2 regions of the Mycobacterium canetti CIPT 140010059 genome follow, and region 2 is predicted to be linked to the other one. Evidence: predicted binding sites of a transcription regulator. Region 2 holds the regulator's gene; the other holds the start of a gene.
What was found. The regulator LexA, encoded in region 2, represses DNA repair genes until DNA is damaged. The targets are predictions, from matches to a motif close to CGAACANNTGTTCG.

Region 1 (7,619 bases), 600 kb from region 2:
ACCGATCGGCTGTCCGGCGTTTCATGCTTTCCCAGCCAGCAGATGGCGTCGCTACGACAAGCTGGAACGTTTCCCGCGCGGAATCGTCCCGTTCGGCGATGCGGTGGCCAGCTTCAATCCCACCTTCGGGCAGGGCATGACGATGACCTCACTGCAAGCCGGCCACCTACGACGGGCGCTCAAAGCCCGCAACTCAGCTGTGAAAGGCGACCTGGCCGCCGAACTCAATCGGGCCACCGCCAAGACCACCTATCCGGTGTGGATGATGAACGCAATCGGCGACATCAGTTTCCACCACGCCACCGCTGAGCCCCTTCCCCGATGGTGGCGCCCAGCCGGTTCGCTGTTCGACCAATTCCTCGGGGCCGCAGAAACCGATCCTGTTCTCGCCGAATGGTTTCTGCGACGGTTTTCGCTGCTGGACAGCCTGTACATGGTGCCGTCGGTACCGATCATCGGTCGCGCCATTGCTCACAATCTGCGATTGTGGCTAAAAGAGCAGCGTGAGCGCCGGCAACCCGTCACAACCCGACGGTCGCCCTGAACAGCTTGGCGGGTTGGCCGGCGGTCAGCCGGATCGGGCCGTCGTCGGCCGCCACCCAGGCGGCCGTGCCGCGCTGTAGCGTGAGCGACCCGCACTTCCCGTGCACCGTCGCCGAACCCTCGGTGCATAACAAGATCTGTGGACCGTCATGGCCGGACGACGCGTCGACCTCGTGGCCGAGGTGATCGCCGTCGAGCACCAGTAGCGTGGCCGCGAACTCATCGGTGGGCGTCTCAAAGACCAGCCCCAGCCCCTCGCGCCGGATCGGGGGCCGCAGCCGAGCCTTCGGCGTGGGGGCGAAGTCCAGCACCCGCAACAACTCGGGCACATCGACGTGCTTAGGGGTAAGTCCACCGCGTAACACGTTGTCGGAGTTGGCCATCACTTCCACACCGAAACCACGCACATAGGCGTGCAGGTTGCCGGCCGGCAGGAAGATCGCCTCCCCAGGAGCCAAGCTGATGCGGTTGAGCAACAACGCCGCCAGCACACCGGCGTCGCCGGGATAACGTTCGCCGAGTTCCAGCACTGTCTTGGCTTCGGCGCCAAATTCCGTTGCGCCGGAGCTGACGTACTGGATAGCGCCGTCCAGCACGGCAGGCACCAGCACGTCGATGTCGGGCTGGGGTGCGGTAATCCAGGTGGTGAACAGCGCACGCAAACCATCGGCATCGGACCCCTCGCTCAGCAAGTCGATGAACGGGTCGAGGTCGGATACGGCCAGCGCCCGCAGCAGCTCGGTGGTGCGAGCCGCCTCCCGGAATCCGGCCAGCGCCTCGAACGGCTGCAGCGCCACCAATAACTCTGGCTTGTGACTGGTGTCGCGGTAGTTGCGGACGGGTGAGGACACCGGAATGCCCATTCGCTCTTCCCGCAGGTAGCCCTCAACCGCCTGCTCGGCGCTCGGATGGGCCTGCAACGATAGTGGCTCGTCGGCCGCCAACACCTTGACCAAGAACGGCAACACATCGCCGAATCGCGCGCGCGACGCGGAGCCGAGCTGCCCCTCCGGATCCGCGACCAACGCTTCGAGCAACGAGGTTTGGCCATGCGGCGTCTGCAGCCAAGCCGGATCACCCGGGTGTGCACCGAACCATAGTTCGGCCTCGGGGTGAGCGGCCGGCACCGGACGCCCGGTGAATTCGGCGATAGCGGTGCGCGATCCCCAAGCGTAGGTGCGTAACGCGCCACGTAGCAGTTCCACCGGCGATCTATCCTCGCACCAGTCGCAGATACACGGCGGCCATCTCCAGCCGAACGGCCAATACCGCCCCCCCGGATCCCACGGGGGCGTCGAGCAGCTCCGGCACATCCTCAGCCGCGACCAGATAGGCGTCATCGAGCCCGGCAACCCGAGCGGCCACCACCGTCCGCTCGCCGGCCAGCGCCAGCGCCAACACCCGCAGCCGCTGCGGTGCCGGCCCATCGATTTCCTCGTCATGGAACAGCGCATCCGGCGGCGTCCCGGCACGTAGCGCCACAACCGCATCCGAAAGCCTGGTAGCGGCCACAACCTGGTTTGCGATCCGCAGCATGACCGAACTCCCATGCCGGGCCAGCGCCAGCGTCGCGGCATTGTCTCCAGCCAGGGCCAGCTGGCAACCGGAAACGCGAGCGGCAAGTGCCTTGGCCGGGTTGGTGAACACCTCTCGGCCGGCGCTGTTGCGGAGCGCCTCAGCATCCAGCTCGTCTGCCAGCGACGCCAGATCGATGCGCAGCTTGGGATCCACGGTTTGCAAGGCCGCCAGACCCGCGGCCAGGTACCGGGACAACCCGAACTCGTCAGGAACCCGCAGCCGCGGTTCCAGCACCGCGACGCGACCGGCCGTGCTGTCCCGCAGCGGACCCTCATACGGTGCCACCACGACAACCCGCGCGCCCCTGCGCACCCCGATCGCGGCGGCCCCGACCAGCGCCGGGTCGCCGGGGTCGTCGCCGGCAACGATCAGCACGTCAAGCGGCCCGACCCAGGGCGGCGCCGCACTGGCGAGCACGATCGGCTCGGCGGCCCCGGCACCTAGCGTCGAGGCCAGGATGGTCCCGGCGGTCTCAGCGGTCCCCCGGCCGGTCACCCAGATCACCGAGCGGGGACGGTCACTACCGCGCAGCAAGTCCAGTTCGCCCTCGTCGGCCGCGGCAGCGATGGCACGCACCTGTGCGCCGGCCATCGATGCGGCCCGCAGCAGGGCACCCCGGTCGGCAGCGATCAGGCCTTCGGTGTCCTCGAGATCGATCGCCCGGGCGACGTTCACGGTCCGGCCTTCGCATGTGCGCTCTGGGCAGCGATTTCAGCGCTGACCTGACGTACCACCGCGTCAACGTCCCCGACGCTGCGGCCCTCCACATTGAGCCGCAGCAACGGCTCGGTGTTTGAGCTGCGCAGGTTGAACCAGCTGTCGTCGCCTAAGTCAACCGTCACGCCATCGAGGTGATCAATACTGACAATCCGGTTGCCGAACGATTTCAACACGGCCTCCACACAGGCCGAAGAGTCGACCACGGTGAAGTTGATCTCGCCGGAGGATTCATAGCGTTGGTAGTCCGCGGTCAACTCCGACAGCGGTCTGCTCTGCTCACCGAGGGCGGCCAGCACATGCAGTGCGGCCAGCATTCCGGAATCGGCACCCCAGAAGTCACGGAAGTAATAGTGCGCCGAATGTTCACCACCGAAAATCGCCCCGGTCTCGGCCATCAGTGCCTTGATATAGGAGTGCCCAACCCGCGAACGCAGCGGCGTACCGCCGCGCTCGGCGACCAGCTCGGGCACCGCGCGGGAGGTGATCACGTTGTGGATGATGGTGGCGCCGATCTCCCGGTTGAGTTCCCGCGCGGCCACCAATGCGGTAACCGTCGACGGCGAGACCGGCTGGCCGCGTTCGTCGACCACGAAGCAGCGGTCGGCGTCGCCGTCGAAAGCAAGCCCGATATCGGCGCCGGTGTCACGCACATAGGCCTGCAGATCCACCAGGTTCGCCGGGTCCAGCGGATTGGCCTCGTGATTGGGAAACGATCCGTCGAGCTCAAAATACAAGGGCAACAAGGTGATCGAGTCGATCACCCCAAGGACCGCCGGCGCGGTGTGACCGGCCATGCCGTTGCCGGCGTCCACGGCCACCCGCAACGGACGTAGCCCCGAGGTGTCCACCAGCGATCGCAGGAACGCCCCGTAGTCGACCAGCACGTCCTGGTCGGCAATGGTTCCGGGCGTCCCGTCGTATCGTGCGACGCCGGCGATCAGGTCGTCACGGATGGCGGTCAGCCCGGTATCGGCTCCGACTGGTTTGGCGGCGGCCCGACACATCTTGATGCCGTTGTATGCCGCCGGGTTGTGGCTCGCGGTGAACATCGCTCCCGGGCAGTCCAACAGCCCCGAGGCGAAATAAAGCTGATCGGTGGACGCCAAACCAACTCGCACCACGTCGAGGCCCTGCCCGGTCACCCCGGCCGCGAACGCGTCGGCCAGCGACGGCGAACTGTCCCGCATGTCGTGACCGATCACCACTGGTCGCGCATCCTCGGTCCGCATCAACCGCGCGAATGCGGCGCCGAGATCGGTAACCAGCGACTCGTCGATCTCTTCGCCGACCAGCCCGCGTACGTCGTAAGCCTTGATAACGCGGTCCACAGCCGCGGCGGGCCAAGACATGCGCGGGCTCCTGACAACCTAGATTTTCTGCGACTCTTGGCCGCCAGCCTATCGGCCCGCGAACGACGCGGGCCGAATCGGTCTCGAACAGCATGGGAAGACTAGTCGGCGGGGTCGGGCAACACCCGTAGATGTCCGCGCCGGCGCCCGGCCCCAGGCTCGGGCGGCGCAAGCACGCCACCCCCGGTGGGCGCTCCGGTCGCCGCAGCGGGAAAATCGTCGAAACCATGCAGTGGCGCGCCATTTCCGCCTGGATGATGCCGGCGCCCCGCGCTCGGGCCACCCTCGCGCACCGCGTCCGCCAGGGCCACCAGGTCGTCCTCGTCGGGGTGGCTGGGCAGCGGCCCGGCGTGACGCACGAGTTCCCACCCGCGCGGTGCAGTGATGCGACCGGCATGGCCGACACACAGATCCCACGAATGGGGCTCCCGCGCAGTGGCAAGCGGACCGATCACCGCCGTCGAGTCCGAGTAGACGAACGTCAACGTCGCCACTGCATAGTGCGGACACCCGGGCCGGCAGCAGCGACGGGGTACGTTCACGACCGAAAGGCTATCGTGCACCAACGCCGCCGAAGCGCCGGACACGCGCATCCGTCCACGCCGCGATGTTTAACCGTTACCATCGGCGCGTGAGCGATTCCCGCAGCTCCTCGTGGAGCCGTCGGTCGCGGGGCGGGTCGGTAGCGCGGCGAGCAATCCGGCGGGGCCGCGAGATGCGCGGGCCACTGCTGCCGCCGACAGTCCCGGGGTGGCGCAGCCGGGCCGAGCGGTTCGACATGGCAGTGCTGGAAGCCTACGAACCCATCGAGCGACGCTGGCAGGAGCGGGTGTCGCAGCTGGACATCGCGGTCGACGAGATCCCGAGGATCGCAGCCAAAGATCCCGAAAGTGTGCAGTGGCCGCCGGAAGTCATCGCCGACGGACCGATCGCGCTGGCCCGGCTCATCCCGGCCGGCGTGGACGTCCGCGGAAATGCGACGCGCGCGCGAATCGTCTTGTTTCGCAAACCAATTGAACGACGGGCCAAGGACACCGAGGAACTTGGTGAATTGCTGCACGAAATCCTGGTGGCCCAGGTGGCCATCTACCTGGACGTCGACCCATCCGTCATCGACCCGACGATCGACGACTAGTTCGCGCCGCCGACTCCGGCGGCCGGGTCAGATGATCCCGCGTTTGAGGCGGCGGCGCTCGCGTTCGGAAAGACCACCCCAGATGCCGAACCGCTCGTCATGAGCCAGGGCGTACTCCAGACACTCGTGCCGCACCTCGCAGCCCATGCAAATCTTCTTGGCCTCACGCGTGGAGCCGCCCTTCTCCGGGAAGAACGCTTCGGGATCCGTTTGCGCACATAGCGCACGGTCCTGCCATTGGTCGGTGGCTTCCGGCGACAGAGGTTCCTCGAATGGCGCCGGCGCCTCGGGAACCAAACTCAGATGCGGTCGCAAAACTGCCGTTGCTGATGCGGTAGCCGATCCGGTAGTGGTATGCGGTGTGCCTCCCATTACACCCCGAAGGTGTTCATAGGACATGCCTCCGCCTCCTCACTCGATAGATAGTGAAATGGTTTCCCACTGTTTTGATGTACAGTTAACCCAATTCGAACAAGTGATCGAATCTCGGTCTGCGACACCGAAACCGGCCGGCCAACCGCGAAATGACACTGATGTGATTAGACACAAGTTGGGGACGCGGGTCAAGTGTGCCGGCGCATTTCCATATCATCTCGTAATAAAATTTCCGCGGTTCTGTTGTGGTTGGGTCCCGGCGTGTCGAGCGTGACTCGTAACCAACGTTTGGTGATGGGCGCCGGGAGGTACTGTCCTGCGATGTGAAGGTCACCGTTCTGGCCGGTGGAGTCGGCGGCGCCCGCTTCCTGCTCGGGGTCCAGCAGCTGCTCGGCCTGGGCCAGTTTGCTGCCAATTCTGCCCACTCGGACGCCGACCACCAACTGAGCGCTGTCGTCAACGTCGGCGACGACGCCTGGATCCACGGGCTGCGTGTCTGCCCGGATCTGGACACCTGCATGTATACCCTGGGCGGCGGGGTGGACCCCCAGCGCGGCTGGGGCCAGCGTGACGAAACTTGGCACGCCATGCAGGAACTGGTGCGCTATGGCGTGCAGCCCGACTGGTTCGAGCTCGGGGACCGCGATCTGGCCACCCATCTGGTGCGCACCCAGATGCTGCAGGCCGGCTACCCCCTGTCACAGATCACCGAGGCCCTATGCGATCGCTGGCAACCGGGCGCCCGCTTGCTGCCTGCCACCGACGACCGTTGCGAAACCCATGTAGTGATCACCGACCCGGTCGACGAAAGCCGCAAGGCGATCCATTTTCAGGAGTGGTGGGTGCGCTACCGTGCCCAGGTGCCGACGCACAGCTTTGCTTTTGTCGGCGCTGAAAAGTCCAGCGCTGCAACCGAAGCGATCGCCGCCCTGGCCGACGCCGACATCATCATGCTGGCGCCGTCTAATCCGGTGGTCAGCATCGGCGCCATCCTGGCCGTCCCCGGGATTCGCGCGGCGTTGCGGGAAGCAACCGCACCGATCGTCGGCTACTCGCCGATCATCGGCGAAAAGCCGTTGCGCGGCATGGCCGATACGTGCCTTTCGGTTATCGGGGTGGATTCCACCGCGGCCGCTGTGGGCCGGCACTACGGCGCGCGGTGCGCCACCGGGATACTGGACTGCTGGCTGGTGCACGACGGCGACCACGCTGAGATTGACGGGGTGACGGTGCGGTCGGTGCCGCTGCTGATGACCGACCCGAACGCGACGGCTGAGATGGTTCGCGCCGGGTGCGACCTTGCGGGAGTGGTAGCTTGACCGGCCCCGAACATGGCTCCGCCTCGACCATCGAGATCCTGCCCGTCATCGGGCTGCCCGAATTCCGTCCCGGCGACGATCTGAGCGCCGCCGTCGCCGCGGCGGCACCGTGGCTACGCGACGGTGACGTCGTGGTGGTTACCAGCAAGGTGGTGTCCAAATGCGAGGGCCGGCTGGTTCCGGCTCCCGAAGACCCCGAGCAAAGAGACCGATTGCGCCGCAAGCTGATCGAGGATGAGGCAGTGCGCGTGTTGGCGCGCAAGGACCGCACGTTGATCACCGAGAATCGACTCGGGCTGGTCCAGGCGGCCGCCGGCGTGGACGGATCCAACGTCGGCCGGTCCGAGTTAGCGCTGCTGCCGGTCGATCCTGACGCCAGTGCCGCAACCTTGCGCGCCGGGCTGCGCGAGCGGCTCGGCGTCACCGTCGCCGTGGTCATCACCGACACCATGGGACGCGCCTGGCGCAACGGCCAGACCGATGCCGCAGTCGGCGCTGCCGGTCTGGCGGTGCTGCGCAACTATGCCGGTGTCCGCGACCCATACGGCAATGAGTTGGTGGTCACCGAGGTCGCAGTCGCCGACGAGATCGCCGCGGCCG
Region 2 (7,619 bases):
GCCGACTCGGTCTCATAGTGCAGGTCGAGGTATGCGGTTGCATACCGCCGGGCCCTCGCCATGGCGTTCTGCGCCCGTCCGCGCGCCGACCAGAACGACGCCGCGGTCGTGATCAGCAGGACGATGATGATCACCGTCAACGACTGGGTGGTGCTCACCTCCACGGTCGGGACCGGCTTGCCGCCGTTGATGAACGGAATCTTGTTGTCGTGCAATGCTTCCAGCATCAGTTTGACGCCGATGAAGCCAAGAATCACGGCCAACCCGTAAGACAGATAGACTAGCCGATCCAGCAGGCCGTCGATCAAGAAGTACAGCTGGCGCAGGCCCAACAGCGAGAACGCGGTGGCGGCGAACACCAGATAGACGTTTTGGGTCAGGCCGAAAAGTGCTGGAATCGAATCGAACGCAAATAGTATGTCAGTGCCACCCACGGCGATCATGACCAGCAACAACGGGGTCATCATTCGCTTGTTGTTCGAGACCGTGAACAACCGGTCTCCGTTGTAGTCCTGTGAGGTCCGCAAGAAGCGGTCGGCTAGCCGGATAATGACGGACCTCTTGAGCGTTTCGGCGTCGCGGCTTTCTAGCCCGGTGGGTTTGGCGAGGTTGCCCGCCATGACCAGTAGGACCAGGCCGAACAGGTAAAAGGCCGAGTTGAAGTTCTCGATGAGCGCGGCGCCGACGAAGATGAATCCGGTGCGCGTGACGAGCGCAAACGCGATACCGAACAACAGCACCTTTTGTTGCGCGAGACGAGGCACCCCGAAGCTGCTGATGATGACCAGAAATACGAACAGGTTGTCGACCGACAGGGCTTCGTCGGTCAGGTAGCAGGCGAAATATTCGACCGCCAGCTCTGAGCCGCCGAACACCACCACTGCGATGCCGAACAGGATCGCTATCCCCACGAAGGTCGCCGACTGGATGACGGCCTGACGTAACGTCGGTACATGGGTCTTGCGTACGTGGAGGACGTAGTCGACCAACATCAAGCCGGCGATCAGGACGATGGTGAGGGTCCAGACCAGGCCGGAAGCACCCATGTCAGCCGGGATTCCTCTCACCGCATCAGTCCGGTTGTCGTTTCCGGCACGGTAACGCAAACCCGGCCCGGGCTGCAGCCCGGTTGCTCACCACAGCAGCGTGCCCCGGCATCAATTTGACATCGGCTGGGTATCCGTTTTCGTAATATTTGCGATTGGACTTCGCAATCGTCGTTCGCTGGAGCAATGTTATGCGAGCCCGGGGACAATACGGACCGCAGCGGGGACCGGCCCACGGTGGGAGATCCACCGGCTGGCGGGCTAGGCAGGGCATCGGCTGGGAGGCTTGGTGAACGGGCAGAGAGGTCAATTGAGCACGCTGATCGGGCGTACGCTGCTCGGCTTGGCGGCCACGGCGGTGACCGCCGTGTTGCTGGCGCCCACGGTGGCGGCTTCGCCGATAGGCGATGCCGAGGACGCCATGATGGCCGCGTGGGAGAAGGCGGGTGGTGACACTTCAACACTTGGTGTCCGGAAAGGTGACGTTTACCCGATAGGCGACGGGTTCGCCCTGGACTTCGCCGGCGGCAAGATGTTTTTCACCCCGGCCACCGGTGCCAAATACCTCTACGGCCCGCTCCTGGACAAATACGAGTCGCTGGGCGGTGCAGCCGACAGCGATCTGGGATTCCCGACCATCAACGAGGTGCCCGGCCTTGCCGGACCCGACAGTCGCGTGAGCACGTTCTCCGCGGCCGACAACCCGGTGATTTTCTGGACGCCTGAACACGGCGCGTTCGTCGTGCGCGGCGCGCTGAATGCCGCGTGGGACAAGCTCGGCAGCTCGGGTGGCGTGCTGGGTGCCCCGGTCGGGGATGAAACCTACGACGGCGAGGTCACCGCCCAGAAGTTCAGCGGTGGTGAAGTCTCCTGGAACCGGGCAACCAAGGAGTTCACCACCGTTCCGGCGGTGCTGGCCGAGCAGCTGAAGGGTTTGCAGGTAGCGATCGATCCTTCCGCGGCGATCAACATGGCCTGGCGCGCAGCAGGCGGTGCCGCAGGTCCGCTGGGCGCCAAGAACGGTGGGCAGTACCCGATCGGCGGAGACGGTATCGCCCAGGACTTCGTCGGTGGCAAGGTCTTCTTCAGCCCGGCAACCGGTGCAAACGCCGTCGAGGGTGAAATCCTGGCGAAGTACGAGTCGCTGGGCGGACCGGTCAGCAGCGACTTGGGTTTCCCCATCGCCAACGAAACTGATGGTGGTTTTGGGCCCTCCAGCCGGATCGTCAGGTTCTCCGCGGCCGACAAGCCGGTGATTTTCTGGACTCCGGACCACGGCGCGTTCGTCGTGCGCGGAGCCATGGTGGCCGCGTGGGACAAGCTGCGCGGCCCCAACGGCAAGCTCGGCGCCCCGGTCGGCGACCAGACCGTCGACGGCGATGTTGTCTCACAGAAATTCACCGGCGGCATGATTTCGTGGAACCGTGCAAAAAACACATTCACTACGGATCCCGCTAACCTAGCGCCCTTGCTGTCCGGTCTGCAGGTGTCAGGGCAGAACCAGCCAAGTACTTCGGCGATGCCCCCACCCGGCAAGAAGTTCACCTGGCATTGGTGGTGGTTAGGGGCCGCCGCCCTGGGGGTGCTCCTGGTCGTGATGGTGGCGTTGGTGGTGTTCGGATTGCGTCGGCGTCGACGTGGGTACGACGCCGCTGCTTACGACGATGACCGCGCTGGGGATGTCGAGTACGGTACCGCCGCTGATGGAGACTGGCCGCCCGACGAGGACTTCGGTTCAGAGCATTTCGGTTTCGGCGACCAGTTCCCGCCGGAACCTGTGGCGCCGGACGCCGGGTCCACACCGCGGGTCAGCTGGCCGCGCGGCGCCGGGGCGGCTGTCGGTGATGCCGAGCATCTTCCGGGTGAGGAGGGCTACGGCAGCGACTTGCTGTCCGGCCCCAGCAACGTCGGGGTCGAGGAGGAAGACACCGATGCGGTGGACACCACGCCGACACCCGTTGTGTCGCAGGCCGACCTTTCCGAAGTCGGTCCCGATCTCATTGTTCCTGAGCGAGTGGTTCCGGAGACTTTCGTTCCGCAAGCCTTTGTTCCGGAAGCAGTGGCGCCTGAAGCGGTGCCGCCCGATGTCCACGCTGCCGATCTTGCTGACACTGGGTTGCCGGCGGCGGCTGTATCCGCAGCTGAAGACAGAGGCGGGCGGCACGCGGCCGCAGAACCGCCGGAACCGCCGAGTGCGGGCGTGCGCCCGGCAATTCATCTGCCGCTCGAGGACCCATACCAGATGCCGAACGGCTATCCCGTCAAAGCCAGTGTGAGCTTCGGCCTGTATTACCCACCCGGCAGTGCGCTATACCACGACACGCTGGCCGAACTCTGGTTCGCCAGTGAAGAAGTGGCACAAGTCAACGGCTTCATTAGGGCGGATTGACAGCCTGCACGCGGATCAGCATCAGACCTTGCGGATCACCGTGACGACCTTGCCCAGCACCGTCGCGTCGTTGCCCGGGATGGGATCGAAGGCCGGGTTGTGCGGCATCAACCACACCTGACCGCCGGCGCGTTTGAACGTCTTGACGGTGGCCTCACCGTCGATCATGGCCGCAACGATGTCGCCGTTGTCGGCGACGTTCTGCTGTCGCACCACCACCCAGTCACCGTCGCAGATCGCGGCTTCGACCATCGAGTCACCGATCACCTTGAGCAGGAACAGGGTGCCTTCGCCAACCAGCTCACGCGGCAGCGGGAAGACGTCTTCAACGGCTTCCTCGGCAAGGATCGGGCCGCCGGCCGCGATACGTCCCAGGACAGGGACAAAGGTGGGTTCCGGTAAGGCGTCCGAGCCGGCCACTTCGGTCACCGGCGGTAGGGCGGCGTCGTCGGCACCGCGCACATTGACGGCGCGGGGGCGGTTCGGGTCACGGCGTAGGTAGCCCTTGCGCTCCAGGGTGCGCAGCTGGTGCGCCACCGAAGACGTCGACGTCAGACCAACGGCGTCGCCGATTTCCCGGATGCTCGGCGGATATCCGCGGCTAGTGACCGACGCGCGGATGACGTCGAGAATAGTGCGTTGCCGCTCGGTCAGCGCCGAATCTGCGGACAGCACCCGGCTGTCCGCGCCAGCGGCTCCGCCGGCAACCGAGGTGTCGTTGCTGTCGTTCATGGCAATGAATGTAGTCGCATTCGCACCAAGAATCAAACATGTGTTCGACAGGCGTGTTCCGGTCGCGGGAGGGCACGAGGAGGGGCTGGGCATTCGCGCCGGAAGTCCGGCTCCAACCGAAACGTGTCGGTGGTGTGGTCTACCGTTTTGCGCGTGCGACACGCTTCGATCAAATGTTCGGATATCGAACACATGAGTGACTACAGTGTCGAACACGCGAGCGATTACCGTCTGAGTTGGAGGAGCGAACATGACACCGGTCCGGCCACCGCATACCCCCGATCCGCTCAATCTGCGGGGCCCGCTCGATGGACCTCGCTGGCGCCGCGCTGAGCCGGCGCAATCGCGCAGGCCCGGCCGATCGAGGCCGGGGGGTGCGCCGCTGCGCTACCACCGCACCGGGGTCGGGATGTCGAGGACTGGGCATGGCAGCAGGCCCGTCCCGCCGGCCACGACGGTGGGGCTGGCTCTGCTTGCCGCGGCGATTACTCTCTGGCTTGGTTTGGTGGCGCAGTTCGGGCAGATGATCACCGGCGGTTCGGCCGACGGGTCGGCCGATTCGACCGGTCGGGTGCCCGACAGGCTTGCCGTGGTACGGGTGGAAACGGGGGAGTCCCTGCATGACGTGGCGGTCCGGGTGGCGCCGAACGCTCCGACCCGCCAGGTTGCCGACCGCATCCGTGAACTCAACGGCCTGCAGACACCGGCATTGGCCGTGGGTCAGACGCTGATCGCGCCGGTTGGCTGAGGCCATCCCGGTGTCCGCGAAAACCGTTCTGTGTCAACGTTACTGGGTGACCGCGACGCAATATGCGCATCAGTCGTGACTGCAGTGGCTACCCGCGGGAGCACACAGGTACGCTCGGAGTCGTCTGTGATACCCGGATGTCAAGACGGCAAAGGAGCGGCCATGCATTGCCCGTTCTGCCGGCATCCCGATTCGCGGGTGATCGATTCCCGGGAAACCGATGAAGGCCAGGCGATCCGGCGCCGGAGGTCGTGCCCCGAATGTGGACGACGATTCACCACCGTAGAGACCGCGGTGCTGGCCGTAGTCAAGCGCAGTGGCGTTACCGAACCCTTCAGCAGGGAAAAGGTGATCAGCGGTGTGCGCCGGGCGTGCCAGGGACGCCAGGTCGACGACGATGCGTTGAACCTGCTGGCTCAGCAAGTCGAGGATTCGGTGCGTGCCGCGGGGTCGCCGGAGATTCCGAGTCACGATGTCGGCCTGGCTATCCTGGGCCCGTTGCGCGAGCTTGACGAGGTGGCCTACCTACGGTTCGCGTCGGTCTACCGGTCGTTTTCTTCCGCGGACGATTTCGCGCGCGAGATTGAGGCGCTTCGCGCGCACCGCAACCTATCAGCCCACAGCTGACCGATCTCGCGGCGCTAGGCTTCCCGCATGCCTGTCCCCCGCAAGCGGGCGATGACCCGAGATCTGGCCCCTGCCCTGCAGGCGCTGTCACCCCTCCTGGGGAGTTGGGCGGGTCGCGGTGCGGGCAAGTACCCCACCATCCGGCCGTTCGAATACCTCGAGGAAGTCGTATTCGCCCATGTGGGTAAACCGTTTCTGACGTACACACAGCAGACCAGGGCGGTAGCTGACGGGAAGCCGCTGCATTCCGAGACGGGGTATCTCCGCGTTTGCCGACCGGGCTGCGTTGAACTCGTTCTCGCCCATCCAAGCGGCATCACCGAAATTGAGGTTGGAACCTATTCGGTGACCGGTGACGTCATCGAACTCGAATTGTCCACACGCGCGGATGGGTCGATCGGATTGGCCCCGACCGCAAAAGAGGTGACCGCCCTTGACCGTTCCTACCGCATCGACGGCGACGAGCTTTCGTACTCGTTGCAGATGCGCGCGGTCGGGCAACCCCTGCAGGATCACCTTGCCGCCGTGTTGCATCGGCAGCGCTGAGCTCTACGTCAGTCGAGTTGTGCCACACCGTCGCTGACAACTCGGCCGGCTACCCGAACCCAGCCCTCGGGACTCCAGGTGGTGTGGATCAACGATCCTTTGCCCTGGGTGATGGTGAGGTCGCGGCTGAGGTAATCGGTAATCCGGATGGCCGCGGCACCGGTCGCTTCGTCTTCGGTGACGCCCAAGTTGGCGGCAAACATGCGGGCGCGCAGCGAGCCAGCGGAGCGGTCGGTCCAGGTCCAGAGGTAGTGCGCGATGTCGTCCGGAAAGTCGGCGGGGTCGGCGGCGGCAAGCGCATCAAGTGAATCCAGGTCGTGGATGGCGAACTCGGGTGCCCATTCCGAGCGGGCGCTGATGGCGGTGAGATCACCGTGGTAGCTCACCTGGACGATGCCGGCCGGCACCTGCAGCGTGTTAATTGGCGTCCCCCTCTCGCGCAGCCACCAGGACGCTCCCACGGTCGGGTGTCCGGCGAACGGAATTTCGGTGCGGGGAGTATGGATGGTGGCGTGTGCGGTGGTTGAGCCGGGGCTGGGAAGATCGACGAATATGGTTTCGCTGTAGCCCGATTGGGCTGCCAGCTGCTGCCTGTCGCGGTGTTCGACCTTGCTGGCGTTGATCACCCCCAGCGGATTACCGAAATTCCCGTCTGAATCGGTGAAAACCCGCAACACCGAAACCTCAATGGCCATGGCCCGACTGTACGACCTGGGGAAGAGCCCTAACAGACCCGGTGGTGATCAGGTAGCGCTGCGTTCGTTGGACCCGATGGCGTTCAGTACTGCAACACGGGTGTCTGCCGAGCCGGTGACGGTTGCTTCGCCGCCACCCCGGCGAAGCAACGCGCGCAGCGCGGCCTGGTCGTATTCGGCGGGCTCAGTGGTGTCCATGAAGCGTTCGACGATGTCGATGAAGCGCGCAGGGTCGTCGTGAAACGGGAAATGTCCCGAGCCCTCGAAAATCTCCAATTGCGAGCCCGGCATGGCGGCATGCGCCATGTGAGCGTGACGGACTGGCAGCACGACATCCTTTGTGCCCCAGATGATCTGTACCGGGATGGCTTCGGTCAAATAGCATCGGTCCAGCATGGTGACCATCTGCCCCCGCCAGTCCACCACTGCCCGCAGGGTGCGGCCGAACGCCGCAGAAGCCGTCGGCTCTGGCAGGTCGTCCAAAATGCGCAGCACATTGGGCAGGTCGTGCCCCAAGCTGGTGGTACCGATGGCCTTACCCACGATCCGCCCGGCGATTTGCACTGCCGGCAGCACCAGCGGCAACCGTAGCAAGGCCATAGCCTCGCTGCCCATGGGCAACGAGGCCAACCGGAAGACGATGTTGACGTCCTTGGTGACACCGCCCGCGCTGACCAGGATCAGTCGGTCGACTAGCTGAGGGAACTGGTAGGCGAATTGCATTGCTACCCCGCCGCCGAGCGAATGGCCCACGATGGTCACCCGCTCGATGTCGAGCACGCTGAGGAGGTCCCGCATGCCGTTGGCGTAAGCCGCAACCGAATAGTCGGCACGCG

Region 1: a site for LexA is predicted at 5,794-5,807, ahead of cofD (2-phospho-L-lactate transferase). Genes of this name have one in related genera too.

Annotation. Positions count from the first base shown of each region.
Region 1 covers NC_015848.1:3,691,805-3,699,423, forward strand. Annotated here, with positions in the region: gene MCAN_RS17220 (FAD-dependent oxidoreductase) at 1-544, shown strand, start outside; gene manA (mannose-6-phosphate isomerase, class I) at 522-1,748, opposite strand; gene MCAN_RS17230 (hypothetical protein) at 1,756-2,796, opposite strand; gene MCAN_RS17235 (phosphomannomutase/phosphoglucomutase) at 2,793-4,190, opposite strand; gene MCAN_RS17240 (DUF3499 domain-containing protein) at 4,292-4,732, opposite strand; gene MCAN_RS17245 (metallopeptidase family protein) at 4,906-5,325, shown strand; gene MCAN_RS17250 (WhiB family transcriptional regulator) at 5,353-5,697, opposite strand; gene cofD (2-phospho-L-lactate transferase) at 6,024-7,019, shown strand; gene MCAN_RS17260 (coenzyme F420-0:L-glutamate ligase) at 7,016-7,619, shown strand, end outside.
Region 2 covers NC_015848.1:3,087,567-3,095,185, reverse strand. Annotated here, with positions in the region: gene MCAN_RS14435 (TerC/Alx family metal homeostasis membrane protein) at 1-1,046, opposite strand, end outside; gene MCAN_RS14430 (hypothetical protein) at 1,072-1,320, opposite strand; gene MCAN_RS14425 (LGFP repeat-containing protein) at 1,336-3,435, shown strand; gene lexA (transcriptional repressor LexA) at 3,457-4,167, opposite strand; gene chiZ (cell wall hydrolase ChiZ) at 4,418-4,915, shown strand; gene nrdR (transcriptional regulator NrdR) at 5,078-5,542, shown strand; gene MCAN_RS14405 (peroxynitrite isomerase) at 5,594-6,088, shown strand; gene MCAN_RS14400 (PhzF family phenazine biosynthesis protein) at 6,097-6,783, opposite strand; gene MCAN_RS14395 (alpha/beta fold hydrolase) at 6,832-7,619, opposite strand, start outside.